Regions from separate parts of the Paenibacillus sp. FSL K6-1230 genome, predicted to be linked through region 3. Evidence: predicted binding sites of a transcription regulator. Region 3 holds the regulator's gene; each other region holds the start of a gene.

What was found. The regulator Rex, encoded in region 3, represses fermentation and respiration genes when NADH is low (regulators of the CRP and FNR family bind a similar motif). The targets are predictions, from matches to a motif close to TTGTGAAATATTTCACAA.
Region 1: pflB (formate C-acetyltransferase) is a predicted target of Rex. The motif match lies at 2,326-2,343, and genes of this name have one in related genera.
Region 2: MKX74_RS21125 (DUF1858 domain-containing protein) is a predicted target of Rex. The motif match lies at 1,688-1,705, and genes of this name have one in related genera.

The regions. Positions count from the first base shown of each region.
Region 1 is NZ_JBBOCK010000001.1:3,757,167-3,760,455, forward strand. It holds gene pflB (formate C-acetyltransferase) at 1-2,133, opposite strand, end outside; gene adhE (bifunctional acetaldehyde-CoA/alcohol dehydrogenase) at 2,447-3,289, opposite strand, start outside.
Region 2 is NZ_JBBOCK010000001.1:4,798,285-4,801,573, forward strand. It holds gene MKX74_RS21120 (DUF438 domain-containing protein) at 1-1,297, opposite strand, end outside; gene MKX74_RS21125 (DUF1858 domain-containing protein) at 1,312-1,539, opposite strand; gene MKX74_RS21130 (zinc-ribbon domain-containing protein) at 1,992-3,289, shown strand, end outside.
Region 3 is NZ_JBBOCK010000001.1:3,549,702-3,552,990, forward strand. It holds gene MKX74_RS15525 (cell wall elongation regulator TseB-like domain-containing protein) at 1-10, opposite strand, end outside; gene MKX74_RS15530 (amidohydrolase) at 41-1,342, opposite strand; gene MKX74_RS15535 (redox-sensing transcriptional repressor Rex) at 1,329-1,982, opposite strand; gene dinG (ATP-dependent DNA helicase DinG) at 2,041-3,289, opposite strand, start outside.

The sequences.
Region 1 (3,289 bases), 210 kb from region 3:
ATCCATGAGTTGTTCACGGGCAAATACGTTGACATTCAGGTGATGCGCATTGCTTCCAAAGTAACCGTCCATCATAGATACCAGGTTGTTCTTGCGGATTTCCTCTTCCTTGCCCAGTGCTTTTGGCACGATGGAGAAGGTATTGGAGATACCGTCCAGGCTGTGCTCATATGGCAGCTTCGCTACAGAGCTCAGGGATGCCAACGCACCTTTCTTGTCACGACCATGCATTGGGTTCGCACCAGGTGCGAATGGTTCACCTGCTTTACGACCATCAGGTGTAGTACCAGTCTTCTTGCCATATACCACGTTGGAGGTAATGGTCAATACCGATTGGGTAGGTAATGCATTACGGTATGCTTTATGCTTGCGGATCATGCTCATGAAGGACTCAACAAGCTCTACTGCAATGCTGTCGACGCGATCGTCGTTGTTACCATAGCAAGGGAACTCGCCTTCAATCTCGAAGTCCACTGCGATGCCTTTTTCATTGCGAATCGGTTTTACTTTAGCGAATTTGATAGCGCTCAGGGAGTCAGCGGCTACCGACAGACCTGCGATACCACATGCCATCGTACGCAGAATATCACGGTCGTGCAGCGCCATCTCAATGCGCTCGTAGCTGTACTTGTCGTGCATGTAGTGAATGACGTTCAATGTATTCATGTACAATTTGGCCAGCCATTCCATCATTGGCTTGAAGCGTTTCATAACCTCTTGGTAGTCCAGCACTTCGCCAGTGATTGCAGGGAATTCAGGACCTACCTGAGCACCGGATTTCTCATCCACACCGCCATTGATTGCATACAACAGGGCTTTAGCCAGGTTAGCACGAGCTCCGAAGAATTGCATTTGCTTACCAATCTTCATAGCGGATACGCAGCAAGCGATACCGTAGTCGTCACCATAGATCGGACGCATCAGATCATCATTTTCATATTGAATGGAGCTAGTCTCGATGGATACTTTAGCACAGTATTTCTTGAAGGCTTCAGGCAGCTTCTCGGACCACAGTACAGTGAGGTTCGGCTCAGGTGCAGGTCCCAGATTGTACAGGGTATGCAGGAAGCGGAAGCTGTTCTTCGTTACTCGAGTCTCACCAGTGACGGACATGCCGCCGATGGATTCAGTTACCCACGTTGGGTCACCACTGAACAACTCGTTATAGTCAGGTGTACGCAGGAATTTCACAATACGGAGCTTCATGACGAAATGGTCAACCAGCTCTTGTGCTTGTTCCTCAGTCAGTACACCTTCTGCCAGATCACGCTGAGTGTAGATATCCAAGAAAGAGGATACGCGTCCCAGCGACATTGCTGCACCGTTCTGCTCCTTGATGGCAGCCAGGTAACCGAAGTACACCCATTGGAAAGCTTCCTTGGCGTTCAAGGCTGGCTTGGAGATATCAAGACCATGCTCTGCTGCCATTTGCTTCAATTCATTCAGTGCACGGATTTGCTCGGAGATTTCTTCACGCAGACGGATAACATCCTCTTCCATCGCGTCAACTTCAAGACTCTTCAATTGTCCTTTTTTGTCTTGAACCAAGAAGTCTGTTCCATATAGTGCTACCCGGCGATAGTCACCGATAATCCGGCCACGGCCATAAGCATCTGGAAGACCTGTGATGATCCCAGCCTTACGGGCTGCTCTCATTTCATCTGTATAGGCATCAAATACACCCTGGTTATGAGTTTTGCGAATATGGGTGAATATGTCAACAATGTTTTGTGGTACTTCAAATCCATAAGCTTTACATGCATCGATCATCATCCGAATGCCGCCGAATGGTTGCAGGGAACGCTTGAATGGTGCGTCTGTCTGTACACCGACGATTTGTTCCTTGGCTTGATCAATGTATCCTGGTTTGTGGGAAGTAATGGTAGATGGAGTGTTCACATCCACATCCAGTACGCCGCCGTTAGCCAGTTCCTTCTTCGTCAGATCGGAGATAATATCCCACAAAGCTGTAGTATTTGATGTAGGTCCCACAAGGAATTTCTCATCTTCATGATATGGTGTAATGTTCAGTTCGATAAAGTCATTTACATTGACTTCTCTGGACCATTTACCATTTTTGAAACCGCGCCATCCCGATTGTTGCTCTTGTAATGTTTTCTCAATCACCGACATGTGAATCCCTCCGTTTAGTTGTCTGTTATGACTTCGGGCTTTGAAGGTGTGATACCCGTTGTCAACGATCCCGCCTTCATGTGCCTGTTTTCACATTCCTGGGAAGGTGAATACATGGTTCAATCAGCAACCTTAGTGTGTTCGGTGGGATCTGTCTTACAACTTCATTGTAGATTAATGATACAGTTGAGTATGTGATAAAAATCACAAATATTAAAAATTCCTCCCTTCACTTACGTAACAAGCTCAGCTCCCCTTTGCAGGAGAGCTGAGCCATCTGGTAATGGCTGTATATAACAGCATTACCCTTGTATTATTTATTGAAACGTCCGTAGAAGGCATTCCGGTATACATCCGCTAGTTCCGATACAAGTGGAAGCTTCGGATTCGCTGTTGTACATTGATCCTCAAATGCACGGTCAGCCAGATAATCCACACGGGATTCGAAGTCCTTGGCATCGAAGCCAAGCTGCTGGAACGACTCCTCGATTCCAAGCGTCTTGTTCAATTTGCGGATCGCATCAATCAGGCTATCTACGCCTTCCTCTGTCGTGCGTGCAGGCAGTCCCAGAATGCGAGCGATCTCTGCATAACGCTCATCCGCTACGAAGCTTGAATATTTCGGGAAGGAAGCGAACTTGGTCGGCTTCTTCGCGTTGTAGCGGATGACGTGCGGCATCAGGATTGCGTTGGTACGTCCATGCGCAGTGTGATATTGACCGCCCCATTTGTGCGCCAAGCTATGGTTAATACCCAGGAAAGCATTGGCGAACGCCATACCTGCCAGTGTGGAAGCATTGTGCATCTTCTCTCTAGCGAGCTTGTCGCCAGTCAGAGCGGATTGCTCCAGGTATTGGAACACCAGTTGGATCGCTTTGATTGCCAGACCATCGGTGTAGTCGCTTGCCATGACAGACACATAAGCCTCAATCGCATGTGTCAGAACGTCCATACCTGTATCAGCAACAGCTGTCTTCGGCAGAGAGTATACGAATACCGGATCAATGATCGCTACATCTGGAGTCAGCTCATAGTCTGCGAGCGGATACTTGGTGTTGCCCTGCTCCTTGTCAGTGATGACCGCGAACGATGTTACCTCCGAACCTGTTCCCGATGTTGTAGGGATTGCTACGAACTTGGCTTTTTGGCCCAGACG
Region 2 (3,289 bases), 1.2 Mb from region 3:
ACAAAATTCGTTTCTGTCCTTCCAAGGCACGAATTGGCGCAACGTTCTGCGTAAATTCCAATGTCCCCAGATAACGACCATCTGCATCACGGACAGCGAAGTAGCGAATCAGGATGAATTTGTCCTTCATTGTAATCCAGAAATCCTCGGCATCCTTCTTCCCGGCTTTGAAGTCCTCCAGTAGTTTCTCCACGACATGTACGCTTTGTGGTGGATGACAATTTTGCACTGTACGGCCAATTACGGCTTTTGTACGGGCGAAGATCCGTTCCTTACCATGAGAGAAGTAGCGAACAACATCATTCTCATCAATAAAGGTTAGATCCACTGGCAGATGATTCATGATCAGCTCCAGCTGCTGCATGGATAAAATTCCTGTCTCAAAGCGGATGAAGCCCTGTGGAGTCGCACCTTCAGTCTGTGCTGTGCCAGCTTGCTCCGTAGCTGTCTGTGCGTGTGTACCGTCAGAGTCTGCTTGGGACCCTTCCGGCTCCGCCGCTCTGTGAGGAACCCATTCCTGCTCTGGGGCTGTCAGGCAAAAGCCAATTTCCGGGCTTTCATGGGCAATCTTGACCCATTCATCCTCAGTCAGCTTGCCGAGAGCCATCGGGAGCAAGATGTTCTCTTCCTTGAAAATCATCTCGTTGACCTCACGGATCGCTTGCTCCAGCGTGTCCACTACCTCTTGTTGATTGCCCGTATAGTTCGTCAGCATCGCTTTGGCACCCTTGATCATCGCCCGAATGCCGTCATCAATTCCCCACATCACCTTTGTTGGCCCAAAAATTCCGTAGCGCTCCAGGTAAGGGAAGAGCAGATTCTCCTTGCGGCTATAGTGCTTGTCGATGTCCAGCAGCAGATTGAGATCCTCCAGCAGCTTGTATCTGATCTCGTCACTATCCTGTCTGGCGAACTTGTCCTTGTGCAGCTCAATCTGGAAATTAACCAGCTTCTCAATTTCGCGATTTTCCAGCTTGAAGGTGTGTACCGGGTGACCTGGCTGCTCTTCAGGCTTCTCAGACCGGTGAATGTCCTGGATCGATCCCTTGAAGATCGCTGTATGCACAGAGCAAAGGCGTTGCACCTCGGATACAGGAATGCCCTCCTCCGTCATCAAGGCGTGTTCCAGCTCGGAAATCTCCGCCACCGTCACATCACCGACCGCCTCCTCGAAGCGAGCCTTGACCTCCTCGACACTTTTACCAGCATGCAGTTCCTTGATAATCTCCTTCAGCAGCTCCTGACGCTCCGACCGTTCTTTTCCCATCATTTCACGATTATTAATCAGTTCACTCATCTTCGCTCGCCCCTCTATTCTTCAAGTGCAAAGCCTTGCATGGCAAAGGCTTGCCGAACCGTATCTACATCCATCTTTTTCAGCCTCATACCTTTGTTCAAGGTCATGTAACGACCTGCCGTCTGCAGCATGCCTGGAATGGCGATATCACGAAAGCCCAGTTCCATCATGATGTCCTTCACTTCAGGATAACGCTCCACAAGGTGCAATATTGGCTCATTCATGCTTAACGTACGACCCATCTCATCACTCCTGGCTAGCTACCGTATTACGGCAGTCGATATAGGGTTTAACTTTGACTGTCTTTTGTGACTTGAATTAATTGCTTGATGGCTTGCATTCGTTGAGAACATTTCTCACTAACAACTTAACATACGGTGATAAGGTCGATTGTGATTACAATCACAAGTTTTTAGAAATCACAATTTGCACTAAACTGTCGGTTTCACAAGAATATAAGGCTTGGACATGCGGAGGTTAGACATAAGGAGGCCTGTTCGAATATCCTCTAGTAGCTTCTCTGTGTATTTTCTATGCTGACAAGCTTGCAATGTAATGCTATCTTTTTTAGCAATCATTTACTAAAGAAGGATGATTTGCGCTCGAATCCAAGTAGTATTCAAATAATAAAGAAAAAGACCGATATATGAACTGTTATTTTGTATTACACAATTTTCTAATACATACAGTCAGGATGGAGAAGATTAGGTTCTGTAATAGCTGTGGAAAAACCATCATTAAAAGTAGTCGTTTTTGCCATCATTGTGGGGCAGAAATATCAATCCCCGAGCTCAAAGCACCTCCCGAGCCTGTGGGTTCAAAGGAGAGTATTACTGATGTAGTGAAGGTTGAATCTGTTATACCGGTGGAGTCTACACCTGAGGATTTGATCCACCCTTCAGATACACATACCAAGCCCGTAAATGCTTCTAAAGAATCAGCAAAGTCTAATGAGGGGACAAATCGTCACGCTGTGCCAAGTAAGACCCCTCGATCAAAAAAGAAACTGATAGCTATGATCTTGGTCGCTACTGCTGCTCTAATCGTAATCTCTGGTATTGTAACGTCATACCTCTCACAGCAAAAATACACGCATGCCGCATCTCTGATGAGCAGCGGTAATTATGAGCAAGCCATAGAGGAGTTCAAGGATTTAGGAGACTATAAGGATTCGGCAGTGTTATTAGCAAAAAGCAATTATCTGTACGCAACGCAGCTCATCAAGAACAAAGACTATTCGCAGGTTAAGGAGATTATCACTGATTTGGAGCTTTATAAGCATATTCCGGAAGCTAGGCTTCAAATGGACTATCTAGAGGGGCTTGTATCCCTGAACAACTCGGAGTATGCAAAGGCAATCGAGGCATTTGAAAGAAGTGGAGATTATGAAGATAGTAAGCAGCAGCTCATCGAAGCTAAATATCAGTATGGAAAATATCTGATTTCGGGTAATAATTCTGCAAAAGCCCTACCCTTACTTCAAGAAATTAAAGAGCATAGGGACACTGGTACACTCCTTCATGAAGCACAATATTTAGAAGGTATCCGACTTTTCAAAGAAGGGGACCTGACCGAAGCCAAAGCTAGGTTGACTAGCATCGGAGATGACAATTACAAGGATACGAAGAAATATTTAAAGGAGATCGGACTATTAGAGCCTTTCCAAGGTACATGGCAATATGGCTCAGGCCAACAAGTGATATTCTCAGGATTAACTATATATACTGTCACCTGGCCAGGCACATACAAGCAACATGTGTATGATTGGAAGGTTATCATTGAGGGGAATACTGTAAAAAATAATGCTGCCTCAACATTTGTCATTAAAAATGGGAGTTTACATCAATACAGAACGGTTGACGGAGAGACAGACTTAACCGTTTTTAATAAATTAAGCTCCTCAACCACGCTTCCCACCGCCAAAAAATTGCTGGCTCCTGCCATCGGCATGACCGCTCCGGAAGTACGAGAATCCAGTTGGGGAGAGCCTTC
Region 3 (3,289 bases):
TGTTCTTCAACCCGAACTTCCTTTCCGGATAAAAAATAGATTAGCGCGCCAGCAGCCCCTCGAACGCTGCCTGGGCTTCATAACGAATTCGCTCCTCATCCAGTGTGAGGCAGCTTCCATCCTTAAGCACTTGCTTGCCATCTACCCACACATGCACAACGTCCTTGGCACTCGCAGAATAGACTGCATGCGAGATGAGATCCGTACGAGGCAGGAAATGTGGCTGATCCATGTCCAGCGCAATAAAGTCTGCCTTGTTGCCCGCTGCCAAGACTCCTACTTCCTTCAGCCCAATCGAAACTGCACCGTACTCTGTCGTCATCCGCAACGCCTCAGCTGCCGGTACGGCTGTAGGATCGCCAGACACACCTTTATGAATAAGCGCAGCCAGACGCATTTCCTCGAACATATCCAGATTGTTATTGCTGGCTGGTCCGTCCGTGCCCAAGGACACCTTGACGCCTGCACGAAGTAGATCTGGCACTCTGGCTACACCGCTTGCCAGCTTCAGGTTGCTGCCTGGATTGTGAGACACACCCACGTCATACTGTGCAAGCACCTGAACCTCCTCGTCGTTCAAATGAACAGCATGGGCGACCAGCGATGGTCTGGAGAAGAAACCAAGCTTCTGAAGATGCTCTACTGGACGTGCACCATACTCTCTTACATTCTGCTCTACTTCTGCGAGCGTCTCTGACATGTGTGTGTGGAGCGGAAGGTTCAGATCATGAGCAGCCTGAACGAACTGCTCGATGAAGGCTGGTGGACATGTATAAGGAGAGTGCGGAGACATCATCGTTGTAATGCGTCCGTCCGCCTTGCCATGCCAATTTTTTGCAAAAGCAACCGCTTCATTAAGCTTCATCCGCTGCTCTTCCTCTGAACATAGACCGATGGCTCCACGCATCAGACAGGCACGAATACCGGACTGCTCAGCGACTTTGGCGACCTCATCCATGTGATCATACATGTCCAGGAATGTCGTCGTACCTCCCTTAAGCATCTCAAGCACCGACAGGGAGGTACCCCAATATACATCCGTAGAGGTGAATTTCCCCTCCATGGGCCACATTTTTTCCTGCAGCCATTGTTGTAGCACCATATCATCTCCATAACCACGCAGCAACGACATAGCCGCATGACCATGTGTATTCACAAGTCCAGGAAGGAACAGCAGGCCTTTGCCATCGACAACAGGAGTATTCTCTTCTCCATCGGGGATGGTCGGTCCGATATATGTAATTCGGCTATCCTCTATAATCATACAGCCTTCAATGACACCAGCATCTTGCCCGTTCACTGCAAAATGTCCGTTTTTGATCATCCATTTATTGCTTGTCATGTTCCTTCTCTTCCTTTCCATCCTCCAAATAATAAGCCAGGCTCAGCAAATCTGTCGTAAAATCTGTCGCGTGAATACGAATGTGCCGTGGAGCCTTGAGGATCGTAGGCGCAAAGTTCAGGATAGCTTCGATGCCGCTGTCAATCATCAGATCAGCAACACGTTGTGCTTCAAAATCCGGCACAGTAATAATCCCGATTCGGATATTTAGCCGCTCAACCGTCTCCTTCAGCTCTTCCATAGGCTGTACCTGCAGCGTGTTAATCTTCGTTCCAACCTTGGTAGGTAGAGCATCGAATACGGCTACAATCTTCATATTGTCCTTCAGATATGCATTATAGTTGGACAACGCTTGCCCGAGATTACCTGCCCCAACCAAAGCTACGTTAATCTGCTGATCGATTTTGAGTATATGACGAATAATCTCAATCAGATAGGTGACATCATAGCCAATGCCCTTTCGTCCAAAGTCACCAAAATACGCAAGATCCTTGCGGATCTGGGCCGGATTCAGATCCAGCTTCTGGCCCAGTTCCTGCGAGGACACCGTAGAGATTTCACGCTTTTGCAGCTCATTCAAATATCTTAGGTAAACAGGGAGCCTACGAACGACGGCTTCCGAGATTTTATCCGATTTCATACTTGCTCCTCCTAGTCACAACGGTCTGTATAACTTTACATTCTAATTTGAACAAAATTTATCCTTGTACCGGCTCATGAAGCCAATCCGCGATTCGCGGAACCATCTGCGTAGTTGGCATATGCTCCATCTTGGGTCCTGGAAGTGAATACAGGAAATGCTTCCCGTAATATGACTCCAGCACTCGCGTATCATAGAGAATGACCACGCCACGATCCTGTCCTGTTCTGACCAGACGACCAAAGCCCTGCTTGAACCGTATGACAGCCTGCGGCACGGATAGCTGCATGAATGGATTCTTGTTCTGCTGACGCAGCAGCTCACTCTTGGCCTCCAATAACGGCTGATTGGGCGGCTGGAATGGCAGACGAACGATGGCAAGGCAGGTCAGTGCATCCCCAGGAATATCGACCCCTTCCCAGAAGCTGCTTGTACCTAGCAATACGGCCGACTTGGCCTCCTGAAATCTGCGAGTTAACCTCGAACGACTTCCACTGTCTACACCCTGACCGAGCACCGTAATGTCACTGGCTGCCAGCGATTCTTTGAGCGGCTCATGCACCTGCCGAAGCATACGATAGGAAGTGAACAGCACAAGCATTCTTCCTTTGGTTGCCTGAGCTGCCTTACTCAGGGACTGCACCAGCGTACTTACGAACAACTCATCACCGATGCTACCCTTGACACTTGGAAAATCCCGTGGGATGACGAGAAGTGCCTGCTCTCTGTAATTGAAAGGAGATGGCAGCATCGACGTAAGAAGCCTGCCGGTGTCAGCCGCTTCCTGTAGCCCTAATTGGTCTATCATGTACTGAAAGGATTTGTCGACCGAGAGTGTCGCAGAAGTTAATACCACACTGCTCTTCTTATCAAAAAACATCTCCTTCAGCTGACGACTGACATCCACCGGAACTGCATAAAATTGCAGGGATTTACTGCGGAACTGACCGCTTGCCTCCAGCCAGTATACCGTAGTCTCATCCTCCATTTTCATGAAGAAGCGTAGATTCTCACGGAAGCCAGCCAGATCCTTGAACAGTCCCTTCAGATCAATCATGAGGCTCTCTGTGCCGAAATCCTCCAGCTCATCCTCCACTTCCTGTAGTAGCCTGTCTCCTTGACGAATGAGCTCGCCGAGGATCAAATAGATCTGCTGCTCCAGTGCCCCAGCATCTGACCAGCCCTTGGGCTTGTCAGATGGCTTCAGGCGTGACGAGAATTGCCCACTCTCTCCCGGCGAGGCATCCGAGCGCTCAGGCAGCATTGCGAATAGCATCTCGCTCAGCTTATCCCATGCTTCCTTCGCC